4 regions of the Paenibacillus sp. V4I7 genome follow, and region 1 is predicted to be linked to each of the others. Evidence: riboswitches for the same ligand, from Rfam matches in the RefSeq annotation. Region 1 holds a riboswitch; each other region holds the start of a gene.

Region 1 (4,360 bases):
AAGGAAGGTTTTACTTATATGAAACAACGATTACAAACGTTAACTATACGCATCCTGTTATCCGCTTTATTCCTTCTATTACTCCCTACCTATGCTTGGGAAGCAACGGCGATAGCGCCTGTTTCGAAATCATTTATGGCGGATATTCTTAGTAAAGAGCCACTGCCTATGGTAAAACTTTTTCGTACCATTCCTAAAAAAACATCCACAGCAAGTAATGAACCACTCTTTTCTTTTTCCGTTCTGAGCGACGTACATGTGGGTGCAGAAGACGAAGATTCACAAAAGCGCTTCCGTGTGGCTTTAGCCGATCATCGCCTCATTCGACCTGACAGCAAACTTATGGTACTCAATGGTGACCTCAGCAATGGTAACGAAGAGGATAATCGGAGTCTAGTCGGCATTATGAGCGAACAAACCTTACCTCCCGTTCATGCTACGATGGGTAATCATGAGTATTATGGGATGTGGCAAACGGAGAATGGCGGTCAGGATACCAGCAAGCTGAATCCGAAATGGACAAGCCAAAAAGCAATTGACCTATTCCATCAGATGTTTAACTATGAAAAGCCCTACCATAAGCTCGTCATGGAGGACTATCACTTTCTATTTCTTGGTGGTGAATTCTATCGCGATGTGGATCCTAACGTGAAAGAGGATGCCTATTTATCCACTGAACAACTTACTTGGTTTCAGGAAAAATTGAAGGCAGCTGCGGCTGCAGCGCCGGACAAGCCTATCTTCGTGTTTCTGCATCAACCACTCGTTCATACCGTGGACGGCTCGGATCAAGAGCTTGGGGTTGTACAGCATGAAGAGCTTAGGGCGATTGTGAATGCATATCCGAATATTGTGTTCTTCAGTGGACATACCCACTGGAATTTGGAGACGACTAAGCAGATAAAACAGTTGGAGTTCCTAGCCGTATCCAGCGCCTCAGTACAGGAAATATGGAATGCAAATAATGAGCCTGAAGGCAGCGCGGCTAGCCAGAGCATCGTTGTGGACGTTTATATGGACCGTATCGTGATTCAGGGGCGTGAGCATTCGGAGAAGAGGTGGATTGAGCCGGCATTTGTGAAGCGTTATGGGGGGAATAATAAAGGCATCCAAGCGATTATGGTCGGACAACGCAATAAAAGCTAAGTCTAGCCGAGAGGCAATCTTAGCTTTTTTGCACATCTAATTGAGAATAGATCGCCTATTAATTAATTATCACTTTTCCCATTGGATTTTTGCACCAATTAAGCAAAGTGGCACGATAAGTAATTCACTAAAGAAATCATATAATATCTTATAGTCAATTAATTTAAACATCTCTATTATGGTTCCAAAAAGATTAAAAAGGAAAATAATAATTCCTGTAATCAGAGCATCTCTTATTCGGGCCTGTTTTGAATTTAATGAAGCAGCATAACCTGCAGTAAGTGCAGATAAGTACCATACCGCCTCTTCCGTAATGAGATCAATTTCCTTAAATGTTTGCGTTTCAAAATCATTCATGTCATTAATCCCTACAAATAATAAGGCCAATAGAAGGGGAAATGCGAAAAGGCAGACTATATAGATGAATAAGCCTATAGAAATGGCTTTGATATTCGCATCTCTTATAAATATCATTTTTGTTCCACCTCTTCTTTTACAGCCCTTCCGGAACAGGAATACTCTGAATCTTATTTAGTTGGTTATAAGAAACGATAACCGTGCTTTTAATATCCCGCGGTTCACAATCATCAAGATCCATAATATCAAAAACAATCTCTAGTCGAACCGGAAGCGATGTTTCCCCATCAACCAGAAGCTTAAAAGTCATCTGACGAACCGAAAGTTCTTCTTCAGCAGGTTTATCTGGATCCGAGAAAAAGTCTAGAGCATAAGACTTCCAATTCTCACCGGAGCCACCGATTTGCAGCACCTTACCTTCAGGAGTTGATTCAATCCGAATAGGTTCAGGCGATGATAAAAATCCTTTTAATACCTGCTGCGGGTCGAATGTATCGTGCGGAAAGATCGTAGATGCGGATTCATTGTTTTTAGACCACTTATTATTTAATAAGGTGTACAACGTATCATTGGCAGTATAATACCTTCTAGAAATCGGATCTCCGAATATGGAGGCGGTCCGTTCACCCGAAATTATCATCTGCGGCATTCTTATAACGTTGGCATCCAAACCCGTATCCAGCCCCATCTTAAATCCTTCATTTCCGACAAGAATAGAGCTTTTGACTTTCATCGAGTAGCTCTGAAGCTTATCTGCATTTTCCAAACCATGCTTGATAATCTTTGTCGCCTGTTCCGCTTGCTCCTTGTTGTTCGATTCCTGAGTCCCGATCCAGATGGTCTGCGTCTCCTCATTCCAACCAACTTCCTTCCCGAGCGATTCACTAACAAATCGTAAAGGAACATACGTCAAATTCTCGTATACGAAGACCTTCCCTCATCCGATTTCTTTTCCACGCCATCAAACATAATTTTTATATTTCGAAAAAAAACATCGACCTTGGAACTACCCTCAGCGTAGGCAGAGCCTCCTACCACAAAGAAAATACAAATGAATATTCATGCGATGATGCCAGAGAAAAAAGATTTCATACGATCTCCTATCTTCAATAAACGATTTCATTTTAATCTACAACTAGAATATCTTGATCATCCAATTGGTCTTCAATATTGTCTGCTGACAGCCATTCATAATAAGTAAGGCCAAGCTTCCCAGCTAACCTATAGGCTGGTGGTTGATCAAATGTATATCCTTTTAAATCAAATAAAGAATCAATGCCCTCAATAGTGTTACCTTGCTTGAGAATCAGTTCTATTATTAAATCAAGATCATAGACGTTCTTTTCAATTTGGAGATCATCTGTCCAGTCACATTTATACTCAAATACCGTGTCATCTTTGTTGTAAATGACTAATTCCCAGCCATGATCTTGATAGTATCTATAATGAACCAGCAGTCCTGGATTCCAATCCAATATGGACGCCGTAACATTCCGTCCTCTGTACGGAACAACAAAAGTTACCCAACCATTAACCTCATTAAATACGTAACCTTTATTCTCTGAATGTTTAATCAAATCCACCGCTGATTCTCGCTTTTGCGTATATAAATGGAAACTTTCACTGAATTCGCTCATGCTGCCGCTCCTCTTTTATCAAGATTGAGACAATTTTTATGAAGCAAAAAAAGTTTTATCCGGAAAACCGTCTCCCTCTGCATAACATCTTGCAATAGCAGAAGCAGCCTTCATGAACATATGGTCTTTGGTAGTACCTGGAACTCTCTCTAGCTGCCGAAATTCTTCATGAACTAAATTAAATTCAATTTCACCCAAACTTTCTTCTGTTGGACCAAATTTGTAAATGACCTTTTCGGCATCGTCGAACACTTTAATAAGCATAAGATATGTTGCCATTATGGGACCCTCCTTTCTTTTTTGGCAATAAAAAAACAAGCCTCTAAAGAGTAACCCGGCTATCGTCCCATGACATGTGACTCATGGCTTAGACCCGTGGCTTTGCGTCTCCACCTTTCGATGGATTTGCCTTTGTTCATTATTGCTTGATATTAGGTGTGTTTCACTCATTATTGCTAGTCGTAAAGAACTAACTATTTCCATGGTATTCCATAAAATAATGAAATTCAACATATTTCTACAAAAAAATAGGTACTCCGTACACAATGTGTGTGATTTCACACAAAAAAGGCCAACCAGAGTACTGGTTGACCTAAGAGAACAACATAATATTTCTATAATCTTACTTCCTGCCCCGTTGCTGCAACACTTCGATAAAATGCCGAAGAGGCCGCTGTAAACCAGTTATTCCAGAGGATCAACCAGTTATAACTGGATGATCCCATATAACAATCAGTTTAGTTGAATAAACAGATTAACTGGAATTTTCACAATTACTCGAACTGGACAGATACACGCACGAGTCATTATTACTTTACTTCTGTATAGACAATAACGCACCATTTACGTAATAATACAGCATTCCGTTCTGATCAAAGAAGATTTCCGTTGCTGTCCCCAGCGCCAAAGTATCAACCTTCTGATAGGTCACTGCACTGTATATTCCATTTTTACCAACCAGCAGCTCTCCAGTAGCACTCGCTGCATAAATCGGTTCTGGCAATGTACTGATTACCTGCGTAACATTATTAAGATCAAGGACCTTATTCTTTACGACCAGCTTCCCTTGACCTTTCAACAATAGAACCGGAGTATCCAAGGGATCTCTCAAGAAGTTAGGGTAACTTAGGCTGGATTGGCCCGATTTGGTTACGCTATTGCCACTAACGGAATATGCCAATACGTTGGAGCCGGCATTTCCTGCATTCCAGCCAGACTGA
Region 2 (4,360 bases), 360 kb from region 1:
AAGAATTTTCCGCCATCATCATGGCGAAATTCAAGATGATATGACCGTCGTTGTTGCACGTATTGAGAAGCGGCAGCCGGAGTGGGCTACATTCCGCTGGCCAGGAATTACGCGAATGGAGCGTCCGAAGACGGTTAGTTAATGGAGATATAGAAGCCATAACAGCTCATTTGCTGTTATGGCTTTTTATGTGCTGTTATTCCCTTAAGAGCATAGCGAATGCTGCGTATTTCTAAGATGGAAAATTTTAACTTCGTATAGGTTGCACTTAGAATTCAAAGCATGATTAACTTATGAATATGTCTGTTAACTAATTATGCTAAATCTGGCGATTTCGATAAATCTAAGTTGCCAGGGCTTTATATGATGTTAAGCATGCTCAGACAGTCCTCGGTGCATGAGATCGAAGAGAAAGGTGGTACCACTAGTGATTAGAAAAAAGCTATCACTGTTATTTATCGTTCTTGGGATTATCATTTTTCTCTATCCAACGTTAAACGATCGTTATGAGAGCTATCAGCAGAACAAAATTTTGAAACAATGGCAGGAAAATCTGCAGGATATGGATCAGACAGCCTCTGACATCGAGGAGGAGACAGATGTAGGGTTGGTCGTGCCTTCTTCCAGTCCCGCAGTGGAAGCTCTGCCGACAAGCAGCCAGCCGAGCAGCCAGCCAAGCCCTTTGGCCGCGGAAAAGACACCGAAGCCTGTAACTTTGCCGCAGAAGAATACAGAGGGTGTCCTTATTATCGATAAAATTAATCTGAAGCTCCCTATATTGACAGACGCAACCGTGAATAATTTGAAGATTTCCGTTGCCAGTATTGCCAATACAGGCAAAGCAGGCGCTATTGGCAATTATGCCATTGCGGGTCATCGAAACCTTACTTACGGGAAAAATTTTAATAGATTAGATGAGGTCACCGAAGGGGATTTCATAGAAGTGAATACAGGGAGCAAAACGCATATCTACAAAGTTGTGGACAAACAGTATGTCCTCCCAGAGGATGTCTGGGTGCTGAAAGGCAACGGCAAAGATCGGGAGATTACGCTAATAACTTGTCATCCTATGGAAAACCCGACTCATCGTATTGCCATTAAGGGAATCATGGTGCAGTCAAAGGAATAAAATGTAATATTTTGTCTATTCAGAGAGACAAGCCTATGTTAAGATTGCACTATAGTGATTATAGGGAGTCGGTGCGTTCCTCCGATAAAGGCAAATCTAGCGAAAACTAGAGACGCAAAACTAAAGGGCCTTCCTTAGCCGAACTAAGTTGGCAGCCAGTTACCGAAAGGGGATTTATTTTTGTTTAAAAAGCCAAGTATACGAACAATCATCGCAGCATTTCTATTTACACTTGCTCCGCAAGGGATATTTGCAGCTTCCAATCCATCCATGATAGATAAAGATGCTCTGAATAAAGGAATTATCTCGGTTCATTATTCAAACGATAAGAACAAGAACACCAAAGTTCTCGTTCGAATCATGAGAGAAAATATCAAATATGACTACACATTCGAAGAAGGGGGTCAGTACCCTTTGCAGCTTGGAAACGGACAGTATAAAGTACTGATTGGAGAGTCCATAGGAGCTAATAAATATAAAGTTGTTACGCAAGAACAAATAGAGTTAGAAATGGAAGACGAGAATGCCGTATTTCTGCAGTCCATTCCGTTGATCGATTGGGACAATGAATCGAAGGCGGTCGTTGAGGCTAGGCAATTAGTTGGAGATAAAGAAAAAGATATCGACAAAATAAGAGCTATTTATGGATATATCACGACACATTTTCAGTATGATTATGAAAAGCCCCAAACGGTAGCAGATAGTTACGTACCTAATCTGGATATGGTCTACGCAGCGTCCAACGGAATTTGTTATGACTTTGCAGCTACTTTTGCGGCAATGGCAAGAAGCGAGGGGATTCCTACTCGTCTGGTTATGGGGTATGAAAGTCATGCGCCAGATACTTATCATGCGTGGAATCAAGTCTTCCTAAAGGAAAGTAAGGAATGGGTGACGATCGATACCACGTATGACGCTGTTCATATACAAGCCGGTGAAACGATAGATCTCATAAAAAATGATTCTAATTATCAGATATCCAGAATATATTAAGTGAAATGATGAAACCTGATCTCATAGCTGAGAACAGGTTTTTTTGTGCTTTTCCATGTTGAAAAACAATAAATCCCAATATTTACAATACATCTTGTATCATTTATCATTGATAATGATACATTTTGTTTCAAAGTCATAGGAGGTAGCACACATAAATAATCTCTATAAAAAATTGATCCATGAATGGAGGTATGAAATGATGTTGAAGAAAAAAACGAGTGCACTGCTAATTACCTTATTAATTTTTATGCAGAGTATTTACGGGATTGGCTTTTTGCCTAAGGCCAGTGCAAACACAATTTCAAACAACATTCTCGACAGTGTGACGATGGCTGTGTACAACAGCGCAGGAGAAGTGGTGACTGGTAATGTTTACGAGCAAGGTGCCAGAGTGAAGTTGGATTATACCTGGTCTTTGCCAAACGGACATGGTTACCTTGCCGGGGATACATTTACATTCACACTGCCGCAGCAATTTTTATTATTCAATCACATCAACGGTGAACTGAGGATGGGTAATGATCTTGTGGGAACGTTCTATGCCGACAAAGACAGCCATCGGGTGTTAATTACATTTAATAAATTCATAGAAGACTATAATAATGTGCAAGGAACTCTAACCTTCAACACACAATTCAATAAGAGTCAGATTACTGGAAGCACCACGCAAATTATTACAATTCCGATTAATTCTGGAGAACAGGTGTTTAACCTCAACTTCAAACCCACAGTCACTTCTACAATAAGCAAAGCGGGTGTGTCCCAGGGTATTAATTCCAAGCAAATCGATTGGACCATTGATGTGAACAAGGCGCTGGATTCCGTTCAGGAAGCAGTTGTAACGGACCCCATACCGGTAGGGTTGTCAGTTCCGGTTACAGTAGCTGTCTATCATTTGGATGTACGTTTGGACGGCTCTGTTGTCAAGGGAGGACTGGTGGATAGCAGCAAGTATATGGTGAGTACAGCGGGGAGCGTTCTTTCAGTCCGTTTTGCAGATAGCCCTATTGAAACTGCTTACCGCATTCAATACACAACGCCAATTACTGACGATTCCAAGGAGTCATTTGTAAATACGGCAACGTTCAAAGGAAACAACAAGACGCCTGTCTATGCATCTGCAACGGTCACTGTAGAGTCCATCAGCAAATTGGCGATTGTCAAAACTCTAGGAGCTGTAGATTACGAGGCTAAGACAGTAGTGTGGAACATCACGATTAACGGTGATAGTCAGAGAATGAACAGCGTAGTTGTGACCGATACATTTCCGAACAAAGGACTTCATCTCATCCCGGGTTCATTGGTCATCAAAAAGGGTGTAACTACACTAAGTACAGCAGAGTACACGCTCGACAATTCGGTAGCTTCTGATGTAGGCTTGACAGTGACATTCACTAATGTTATTACCGAACCTGTTACGATTAGCTACAAAACCGATTTCAATTTAGATTGGATTCAATCTGTTGACAGCACAACTGATTTCAATAATTCGGCCAAAATAGACTGGATAGATCCTACTAACAAAGAGCAATCCAAAACAGTAACAGCAAAATTCGTTATAAGGACTGAAGTGAAGAACAACGGGTTTAAATACGGATCCTACGACGCATTATTAAAACAGCTGACTTGGACAGTAGGGGTCAACAACAACAAGAAAATCCTTACAGAAGCAGTCGTTGAGGATCTCCTAGAGTCCAATCAAGTGCTTGTCAAGGATTCGCTTGCCGTATACAACATGATAGTCGCACCAAATGGCAATCCTTCAATGGACCCTGTTGCTATAGACCCTAAAAACTATTATTACAATGTTGATGCTAATAACAAGCTCATTCTAACATTTAAACAAACAATTTCAGGTCCGTATTATATCACCTTTAAAACAAGTCTGAATGGTCAACTTATTGGCGGTAACATTAAGAATTCGGCTAAATTATTTGATGGTAATCTTCCTGCATCGAATGATCTCATAGCAAGTGTTAACATCCCGTATGGGGGAGAGTATGTTAGTAAAAACGGTTTGCAGAGTGGAGATAAGATTGTTTGGACAATTACGATTAATCGAAGTCAGTCAACCGTAACTGACGCGGCAATCATCGATACACCATCAGTCAATCAGATATTGATACCGGATTCTTTCCATCTGTTTGGTACGTCTGTTACTTCGAATGGAAATATAACGAAGGGCGCAGAATTAACCAAGGGGACAGACTACACATTGGTTATTCGTACGGATAA
Region 3 (4,360 bases), 2.8 Mb from region 1:
ATCTTGAAATAAATTGTAAGCTAGATTATAGAAAGAGGCTGCATCCACCTCGTATTCCTCATCAAATGGCGTAATAATGGGAACATAGATCCCGTTTAAGTCTTTTTCTCTTAACATCCCAATCATCTCCCAATCCTCATTCATTTGTACATTCACTTTAGCATGGATCATTGAATCACAGTTAGCTATAATAAATGATAAGACTCATCAAAAATTTTGATATTAAAGCGAGGGGTTCCCATGGATTTAACCTATTTCCGAACCTTTCGGGAGGTTGCACGGAGAAAGAGCTTTACACGAGCTGCCGAAGAATTGGGCTATGCGCAATCCAGTATTACGATGCAAATTCAGAAGCTGGAACGAGAGTATGGCGTACCATTATTCGAAAGATATGGACGTCAGCTTCGATTAACAGCACCTGGTGAAAGCTTGTTAAAGCTGGTCTTGCAAATGCTTGACCTCTATGATCAATCCAAAGAAATGATAACAAGTGAGGTTAGCGGAACACTGACCATCGGTACGATTAACTCACTCGCAGCTTACTATTTACCGCCCTATTTACATGTACTGAAACAGCTTTACCCTGGTCTTAATATCCAGCTCTTCCCTGACAGTGAAGCTTCGCTTATTACCAAAGTAAGAGAAGGGGATTATGATATAGGGCTAATATTAGATCGTTATCCGGCAGACACCGCACTTGCATGCACGAAAGTCAGAGAAGAACCTTTGGTTTTGGTAGCACCGCTTGAGCATCCGCTAACGAAGCGAGCACAAATACAGCTAACTGATTTTCAACAAGCCGAATTTATCGTTACTGAAGAGGGCTGCATCTATCGAGGTATGTTTGAAAAGTTACTAAAAGATCATGCTGTCCCGCTTCAAATTGGATTTGAGCTCGGTAATTTAGAAACAATTAAGCACTGCGTCATGAATGGCCTTGGCATCGCCCTGCTGCCCCAAATTGCCGTACAGAACGAACTGGAACAAGGGAAACTTGCCCATCTTCCTTTTTCACATTCGGACTTAAAACTGGATCTTCAACTGCTGCTCCACCCCAAAAAGTGGATGTCCCAGCCCTTGCAAACATTCATTCAACAACTGACTCAAGAATAACCTCGGCAAATAAAAAAAGAAGCTCTCCTATTCGTAAAGGTAGAGCTTCTTCTGTTATGAACTTATATGCGGATGTCGAGATTACCACCCAAATGCGGTGTCGCAGAAGCGGTAACCAGCTGTTGGGATTTAGCAAAATCCTGTATTAATGTACTAGATGAAGCTGCTTGCATATCACTTACTTTGCTTAAAAGCTGAATGCCAACGGCTTGCTTCAATGCATCTCCACCGCTAATTGCAGTCAGAACACTATTGATATTTACGAGCACTTCTCCTCTCATCGTTCGGTAGCTGGCAAGCATGCGGCCGTAACCGAGAAGCCCCTATAGCTTTGCGTCTGTCGCTTTCGCGTCATTTGCCATTTCGCAGATGTTAGGCAGTACCTAGCACTTATCCAGTATAGGATATTCTTACACAATTCGTCAATCTTCGCATTATAAGTAGCTACAGATCTACACCAAATGCAGCAGGATTTGATCTCCAAGAACGAAGTAATTCCATGTCTTCTTGTTTGATTTTCCCCTTCTCTAAAGCCACTTCAAGCAGTGTGGAGTAATTGGAAAGAGTGTACAGTGGCATATCAGCATCTTGGAACGCATCTGTTGCTTTATCTAGCTGATAGGAGAAAATCGCCAGCACGCCCAGCGCTACAGCGCCAGCTTCTTTGACTGCAATAGCTGCTTTCAAAGAACTGCCACCCGTAGAGATAAGATCCTCAATCACGATCACCTTTTGACCTGGTTTCACAGTGCCTTCAATCAAGTTCTCTTTGCCATGTCCTTTGGCTTTATCACGAATGTAGATCATCGGGAGACCTAGCTTCTGAGCTACCCAAGCGGCATGAGGAATCCCCGCTGTTGCCGTACCAGCAACAACCTCAGCATCCGGAAATTTCTCTTGGATCAAAGCTGCGAAGCCGTCAGCGATCGCTTCGCGAATAGCTGGGTGTGACATTGTCAGACGATTGTCACAATAGATTGGCGACTTGAGGCCAGAAGTCCACGTAAAAGGCTGCTGCGGTCGAAGTGCTACTGCTTCGATATCTAATAATGACGCTGCAATATGCTGCGCGATTGTTTCGAGTTGACTCATGTTCCTACCACCGTTCCTTCCGTTGTTAGACAAAAGCATGCTACACGATTGAATCGATAATCGCTTCAATTGCTGCTCTTGGATCCGCTGCGCCTGTGATCGGTCGACCGATCACGACGTAATCCGTCCCCTGCGCGAACGCCTCAGCCGGCGTCATGATGCGCGACTGGTCACCCACGTCGGCTCCAGCCGGGCGAATGCCTGGCGTCACGGTGACGAACCCGTCACCACACGCCGCCTTAATCGCTGTCACCTCTAGCGGTGACGCGACAACACCCTGCAGCCCCGCAGCATGCGCCAAGCGGGCATAGCGAATGACGGCCTGCTCAACCGTACCGGTCAGGCCGATCTCATCATTCAGCACCTGCACGCTGGTGCTGGTCAACTGCGTCACGCCGATCACGATCGGACGTACAGCTCCAGTTACTAACCCCTTGTCGACACCCTCCAAGGCGGCTTCCATCATCTGCTTGCCTCCGGCAGCATGGACATTGAACACGTCAACCCCAAGGCGCGTCACGCTTTCCGCGCCGCCTTTGACTGTGTTCGGAATGTCATGCATCTTCACATCGAGGAACACCTTGTAGCCGCGATCTTTCAGACTCGCGACGAAGCCGGGACCCGCAGCATAGAACAGTTGCATGCCCACCTTCACGTAACACGGGATGCCTTCGAGCTGCTTTAGCAGCCCTTCAGCACCTTCTGCGTTAGCATAATCCAAAGCGACCATAATGCGTCCAGTAACATCTGTGCGAGTTAACGTACTCAAATTCGTCACTCTCCTTTAGACATGAATTGGCATTGCTCGTGAGGAGAAGTTGATCGTTTCAAGCATATTAACAAGCGCTCTTACTGTATCAAGTGATGTCATACAAACTACACCGTTCTCTACAGCTTCACGACGAATGCGGAAACCATCACGCTCTGGCTCTTTACCTTTCGTCAGTGTGTTCACAACGAACTGTGCATCACCGCTGCGGATGAGATCAAGAATGTTAGGCGAACCTTCGCTCAGCTTGTGAACGGTCGTCACCGGAAGACCAGCTTGTTCGATCGCTGTTGCCGTTCCGCCTGTTGCAATGATTTTATATCCAAGGCGATAGAAGCCTTTTAAGATTTCAATCGCTTCATCTTTATCTTTGTCAGCTACTGTTACAACGACAGATCCTGCTGCAGGAATTTTCATGCCCGCTCCAATTAAGCCTTTGTAGAGTGCTTTGGCAAAATTGATATCGCGCCCCATAACCTCACCCGTCGATTTCATTTCAGGTCCGAGCGTCGTATCTACACGGCGCAGCTTCGCGAAGGAAAACACTGGCACTTTAACCGATACGTACTTGTCTTCCGGCCATAAACCGCCTTGGTAGCCCATATCAGCCAGCTTTTGTCCCATAATGACGCGTGTAGCCACGTTAGCCATCGGGATGTTCGTTACTTTGCTCAAGAAAGGCACGGTTCTGGAAGAACGCGGGTTTACCTCGATCACATACACTTGATCGTTATGAATAACGAACTGGATGTTAACCAGACCAACTACGTTCAGCTCAAGGCCGATTTTCGTCGTAATGTCGATAATTTGTTGTTTAATCTCGTCCGAGACGGATTGCGGTGGATAAACCGCGATGGAGTCACCGGAGTGAACCCCTGCGCGTTCAACGTGTTCCATAATCCCTGGGATTAGAACCGTTTCTCTATCGCAGATCGCATCAACCTCTACCTCTTTACCAAGCATGTAGCGGTCGATCAGGACCGGATGCTCTGGGTTGATTTTCACAGCATATTCCATGTAGCTTAACAATTCTTCATCGGAGTAGACGATTTCCATAGCGCGTCCACCTAGGACGTAAGATGGACGAACGATAACCGGATAACCGAATTTCGCAGCTGTACCCACAGCTTGGTCAACCGATGTAACGGTGCCGCCTGGTGGTTGAGCAATCGAGAGCTTGCTAAGTAAGGCTTCGAATTTCTTACGATCTTCCGCTGTATCGATACTTTCCAAATCAGAACCGAGAATGCGTACACCAGCTTTGTGTAAAGGTGCAGCCAAGTTAATCGCTGTTTGACCACCAAATTGAACGATAACCCCAATTGGGTTTTCACGCTCGATGACGTTCATTACATCTTCAAAGAACAGAGGCTCGAAGTACAAGCG
Region 4 (4,360 bases), 4.8 Mb from region 1:
TCCGTAAAAACAGCCGCTCCCGCGCCAAGCAGCAGTCCACTAATGAGAATCGTGTATCGCACTAATGCATTTAGTTTTTTCGCTATGATCATCGCAATGACAGTGACAAAACCAAAACCTATCAATACATTCTCCGGTTCATCAAATCCTAGTACAACTGTAACGATCCCAATGATCGTCAAGCTTCCCAGAATCGAACCAATAATGATGACTGATACAGTGAGAACACGGACGACCCATTTGGTAAAATCGCCATCCGGCTTTGCTTGATCCGAAGCTTCTAGATCTGAGTGATTTTCCGGATCCAAATGCTTGGATGCAGGATTCCAAGAACGAATAAAGTTCATGAACTTTACATTCGCAAAGATGAACAAGATAATAAACAACAAGCTGGCAATGAAAAACAACTCGTTATAATGCTGGATAATAAGCTCGATATATTTGACGGTCACCGAGATCGATACCCACAAACCCGCAAACAATAGATAAGCTTTGTTCCTCGTCTTGTGTGTATAGTAAATCGCTATCGCAAGTACTAGGACGAGAGGTAAGTTCATAAAGACACCGTACTTTTCGTACTCTTGTGAATTGGAAGCCACGACTAAAACAGCCATCCCAACTTGAAAAGAGATCCATTTGAGAAAAGACGATTGCAAACGCCCCTGCTCGGTCAGAACATACAAGATGCCATTCGCAATGGCGATTCCGAGCCAGATGGCAATTTGGATGATTTCCGCATCTGAACTCCCTCCCCAACGTCCAAAGAAATAAATCCCATAAGCGAGATGGCCCAAAATATAGGCCAGTGCATAGTAGGGCTGCCATCTAGTTAATAGGGCAAGTAAAAATGCCGGAATGAACCATACGGCGAACAAGCTGTAACTGTCAGCATGAGAATTGTAGGTTTGCCCAATGAGTCCAACACCTACACCGAAGGATATACAGCTCGCAAACAGGCTAAGTTTACTTAGAAACTGCCTGCCATTTTGGCGAGAAAGCCATACTGATAAGCCGTAAAAGCCCATAATGAGCACAAAGACAGGAATGAATTTCTCCCAGCGGTTTAATTTCTCCCAATTCGTAGCAAAAAAATATACAATGGCGGTTAGTAGAGCACTAGCTCCCAATATATAGCCTAGTTGAATCGTAACAAATTTAGATTTCATGATGATATTCCTCCTCTCGCTTACTTCTTATTGTACTAGAGATGTTCAGTTTGAGAAGTACTATCTATTCCTAGTACCAGATCATTAGCCTATAGATGACAAGACATTAAAATAACAAAAAAGCCAGCACTAGGCTGGCAAGTATCGAATGAAGAAAGCCGTTATATTCAATCTGTATTCTTAAACTTTTGAACAGAACTTTGCAGTACAACAGCCATATCAGATAGTTGGCGAATCGCTGAGGTTATTTCCTGAATGGAAGCACTTTGCTCTTGAGCCGCCGCCGCCACTTCCTCGTAGCCTGCAGATTGTTCCTCAGTAATTCCAGAGATTTTCTGCATGGCGTTAGAAATAGTCTCAAAGGATCTTTCCGCTCTCTCTAATGTATGGATCAAGTGGTCTGTCCGATTGGAGAAAACAGAAATTCCATTAAAAATAACTTTAAAACTTTCATACGTATCGTTAATCCAGCTTTGACCTTGTTCAACTGCTTAATTTCCTTGAACAATGCTCTCCATGACAAGAATGCTGTCATTTTGGGTACTAGAAACGAGCTCGGTGATTGAGCTTGCGTCTTTCGTGGATTGCTCCGCCAGTAGTCCCTCTAGCTTTGCGTCCCTATTTTTCAATAGGTTTGCCATTATAAAGTTGTAGGTGAAAATTCCCATCTTCGACAATAATCGACAACAAAACTTTACAATTTTATACATTAGCATAGTATAGTAATATAAATAAAACAACACAATTTTCCAGTATTGTTTGTAAAGTTAGTATATTGTAACTATATTGCTTTTTTAACATTTTCCCTAACCAAAGGTAAAATAGGATCAAAACTCTCTCTCAAGACAGATATACCAATCCATTTACGCAATACAACGATAGAAACTTTTAGAGTCTTTCTAGGACTTTTGTCACGCATATAAAATGAGAAAAGCTTCGTCACGATTTCCTAACAAGGAGTCGGACAAAGCTTATTTTCACACCTAAGTTGCCGTGCATGCCTGCTATGAAATCGTTTGCTTCGCATCCATATTCCCCTGTGAATGCAGATATAATTGCTCGTAATAGCCACGAAGCGCAAGTAATTGAGCATGGTTCCCTTCTTCAACAATTTTCCCCTGGCTCATTACAATGATGCGGTTGGCATGCATAATGGTTGAGATGCGATGTGCGATAACAAGTGTCGTTCTTCCCTCGGCTACGACCTGCAGCGCGGATTGAATCAACTGCTCCGTTTGTGAATCCAAATTCGCTGTAGCTTCATCTAAAATCAGTACTTTCGGCTGGAATACGATAATTCGCGCGAACGAGATCAGCTGTCTCTCTCCTGCGGAAAGCCCGCTTCCCCTCTCGGATATGCGGGACTCATAACCATCCTTCATTCGTGAAATGAGAATGTCTGCCCCAACCATCCGGCATGCCTCAATAACTTCCTCACGTGTTATGGTTTCATCGAACATCCGGACATTGTCCAGAATACTGCCTGCGTATAAGTAAGGTTCCTGCTGCACAAGTCCAACCATACGATGGAGTACGGCCTGCGGGATATCACGAAGATCCGTGCCATCAATGCGGATACTTCCCTCCTGCACATCATAAAAGCGGCAAAGCAGACTAATCAGCGAGCTCTTACCAGCACCCGTCGTCCCCACAATACCAATCAATTCGCCGGGTTCAATATGAAGCTCTAGATCCTCAATAACAGTTGTATCCTTCAAATAACCAAAATGCACATGGTTGAAATGAATGTCCCCTTTCACGTCGGACAACGAGGGCGGCGACACGCCTTCCTTATCCCTTACTTCCGGTTGAATGGAGAAGATATTCCAAATTCGATTGACAGACACCGTCGTAGATTGAAGGGTATTCCACTGCTGAGTAATGTTATTAATCGGTTGAAAAAACTGCCGGATATACGTAATGAAAGCATACAAAACACCGAATTCAATCGTTTTGTCGAAAACAGCAATACCGCCAATCCAAGTAATAAAGGCTACCGATAAATTACCCAAAATATCAAAGGAACGATTGAACAAAACATTGGTACGTATTTCTCTCAAATTAGCACGGAAATACCCAAGATTCCGCTCAGTGAAGCGATTCATCTGTTCCTTCTCTTGATGAAAAGCTTGAATGAGATGCATTCCTGATAAATTCTCAGCGGCAAACGCCACCATTTGAGACAGCTGCGTCCTCGAGAGCTGATAGGTTTTGCGCATATACCTGCGAAAGCTAACCGCTATGAGGACAATGATGGGAATCACAATCATGCTGTACAGCGTTAGCTGTGGGTCCAGATGATACATCAACACAATGATGAATACGAGTGTCATGCCATCGCGTACCAAACTAAGAAGAACCTGCGTAAAAAACTGATTCAGCGTTTCAGTGTCACTGGAAACATGTGTAATCAGGCTGCCGCTTGGCGTCCGATCGTAATAAGACATCGACTGCTTAAAGATGTGCTCGAACAAATCCTTCCGTATTTTGGCGACGATGCTTTGACCTGCAAACTGCAATAAATTGTTCTGCAGATAACTGAAAAATAAACTACTGATGGACAGACCCACATAAAACAAACAAATAAGCAGCAGCGAGCGATAGTCATTTTTCCCGATCATCAAATTATCATCAATCGCGATCTTAACCAGATACGGCTGAAATAAATCGGCTGCTATCCCAAGTAACGCGCAAAATAAAACAGCTACAAAGGTTAACTTATGCGGTTTGGCATAAACGGATAAAGAACGAAAGGAAGATCGCGTCTTCTGCCGCTCCTCATTGCTTTTGTTATTCTCTTTTGGCATCGTCGCTACCTCCCTCTTGTATCGCATGAAGCTCGGCGTACAAGCCTTCCTGCGCAATTAGCTCTTGGTGCGTGCCGCGCTGCACAATCCTGCCTTCGTGAAGTACAATAATCTCATCCGTATGCTTCAATGCAGAGATTCGATGTGCGATCCAAATGGTCGTTTTGTTCAAACGCTCTTTCCGAATCGTATCGATGATGTGCTTCTCTGTCACAGAGTCTACAGCGCTTACACTATCGTCTAGAATCATCAAAGGAGAATCCTTTATGATCCCTCTAGCTAAGCTTGTTCGTTGACGCTGCCCACCCGATAAGGTGACACCGCGCTCACCCAGCTTCGTCTCAAACTTCTCAGGAAATGACGTAATACTGGAAAGGATTTGTGCTT

The links. A riboswitch is a leader RNA that binds a small molecule or an ion and turns the genes downstream of it on or off. The one in region 1 is predicted to bind cyclic di-GMP.
Region 2: another riboswitch for cyclic di-GMP. It lies ahead of QFZ80_RS32835 (transglutaminase-like domain-containing protein); the one in region 1 lies ahead of QFZ80_RS31135 (hypothetical protein).
Region 3: another riboswitch for cyclic di-GMP. It lies ahead of QFZ80_RS18980 (putative motility protein); the one in region 1 lies ahead of QFZ80_RS31135 (hypothetical protein).
Region 4: another riboswitch for cyclic di-GMP. It lies ahead of QFZ80_RS09440 (hypothetical protein); the one in region 1 lies ahead of QFZ80_RS31135 (hypothetical protein).

Annotation. Positions count from the first base shown of each region.
Region 1 is NZ_JAUSZD010000002.1:6,650,077-6,654,436, forward strand. It holds gene QFZ80_RS31115 (metallophosphoesterase family protein) at 19-1,146, shown strand; gene QFZ80_RS31120 (hypothetical protein) at 1,216-1,620, opposite strand; gene QFZ80_RS31125 (DUF6612 family protein) at 1,640-2,341, opposite strand; partial or broken gene QFZ80_RS39215 (stalk domain-containing protein) at 2,333-2,419, opposite strand; gene QFZ80_RS31130 (hypothetical protein) at 2,628-3,140, opposite strand; gene QFZ80_RS31135 (hypothetical protein) at 3,177-3,419, opposite strand; cyclic di-GMP riboswitch class I at 3,466-3,560, opposite strand; gene QFZ80_RS31140 (S-layer homology domain-containing protein) at 3,955-4,360, opposite strand, start outside.
Region 2 is NZ_JAUSZD010000002.1:7,011,839-7,016,198, reverse strand. It holds gene spoIIE (stage II sporulation protein E) at 1-142, shown strand, start outside; gene QFZ80_RS32840 (class D sortase) at 428-1,129, shown strand; cyclic di-GMP riboswitch class I at 1,209-1,296, shown strand; gene QFZ80_RS32835 (transglutaminase-like domain-containing protein) at 1,310-2,122, shown strand; gene QFZ80_RS32830 (collagen binding domain-containing protein) at 2,322-4,360, shown strand, end outside.
Region 3 is NZ_JAUSZD010000002.1:3,837,555-3,841,914, forward strand. It holds gene dapA (4-hydroxy-tetrahydrodipicolinate synthase) at 1-117, opposite strand, end outside; gene QFZ80_RS18975 (LysR family transcriptional regulator) at 241-1,113, shown strand; gene QFZ80_RS18980 (putative motility protein) at 1,176-1,382, opposite strand; cyclic di-GMP riboswitch class I at 1,397-1,483, opposite strand; gene pyrE (orotate phosphoribosyltransferase) at 1,558-2,205, opposite strand; gene pyrF (orotidine-5'-phosphate decarboxylase) at 2,246-2,935, opposite strand; gene carB (carbamoyl-phosphate synthase large subunit) at 2,990-4,360, opposite strand, start outside.
Region 4 is NZ_JAUSZD010000002.1:1,843,710-1,848,069, reverse strand. It holds gene QFZ80_RS09445 (GDYXXLXY domain-containing protein) at 1-1,166, opposite strand, end outside; gene QFZ80_RS09440 (hypothetical protein) at 1,334-1,561, opposite strand; cyclic di-GMP riboswitch class I at 1,721-1,815, opposite strand; gene QFZ80_RS09435 (ABC transporter ATP-binding protein) at 2,171-3,973, opposite strand; gene QFZ80_RS09430 (ABC transporter ATP-binding protein) at 3,957-4,360, opposite strand, start outside.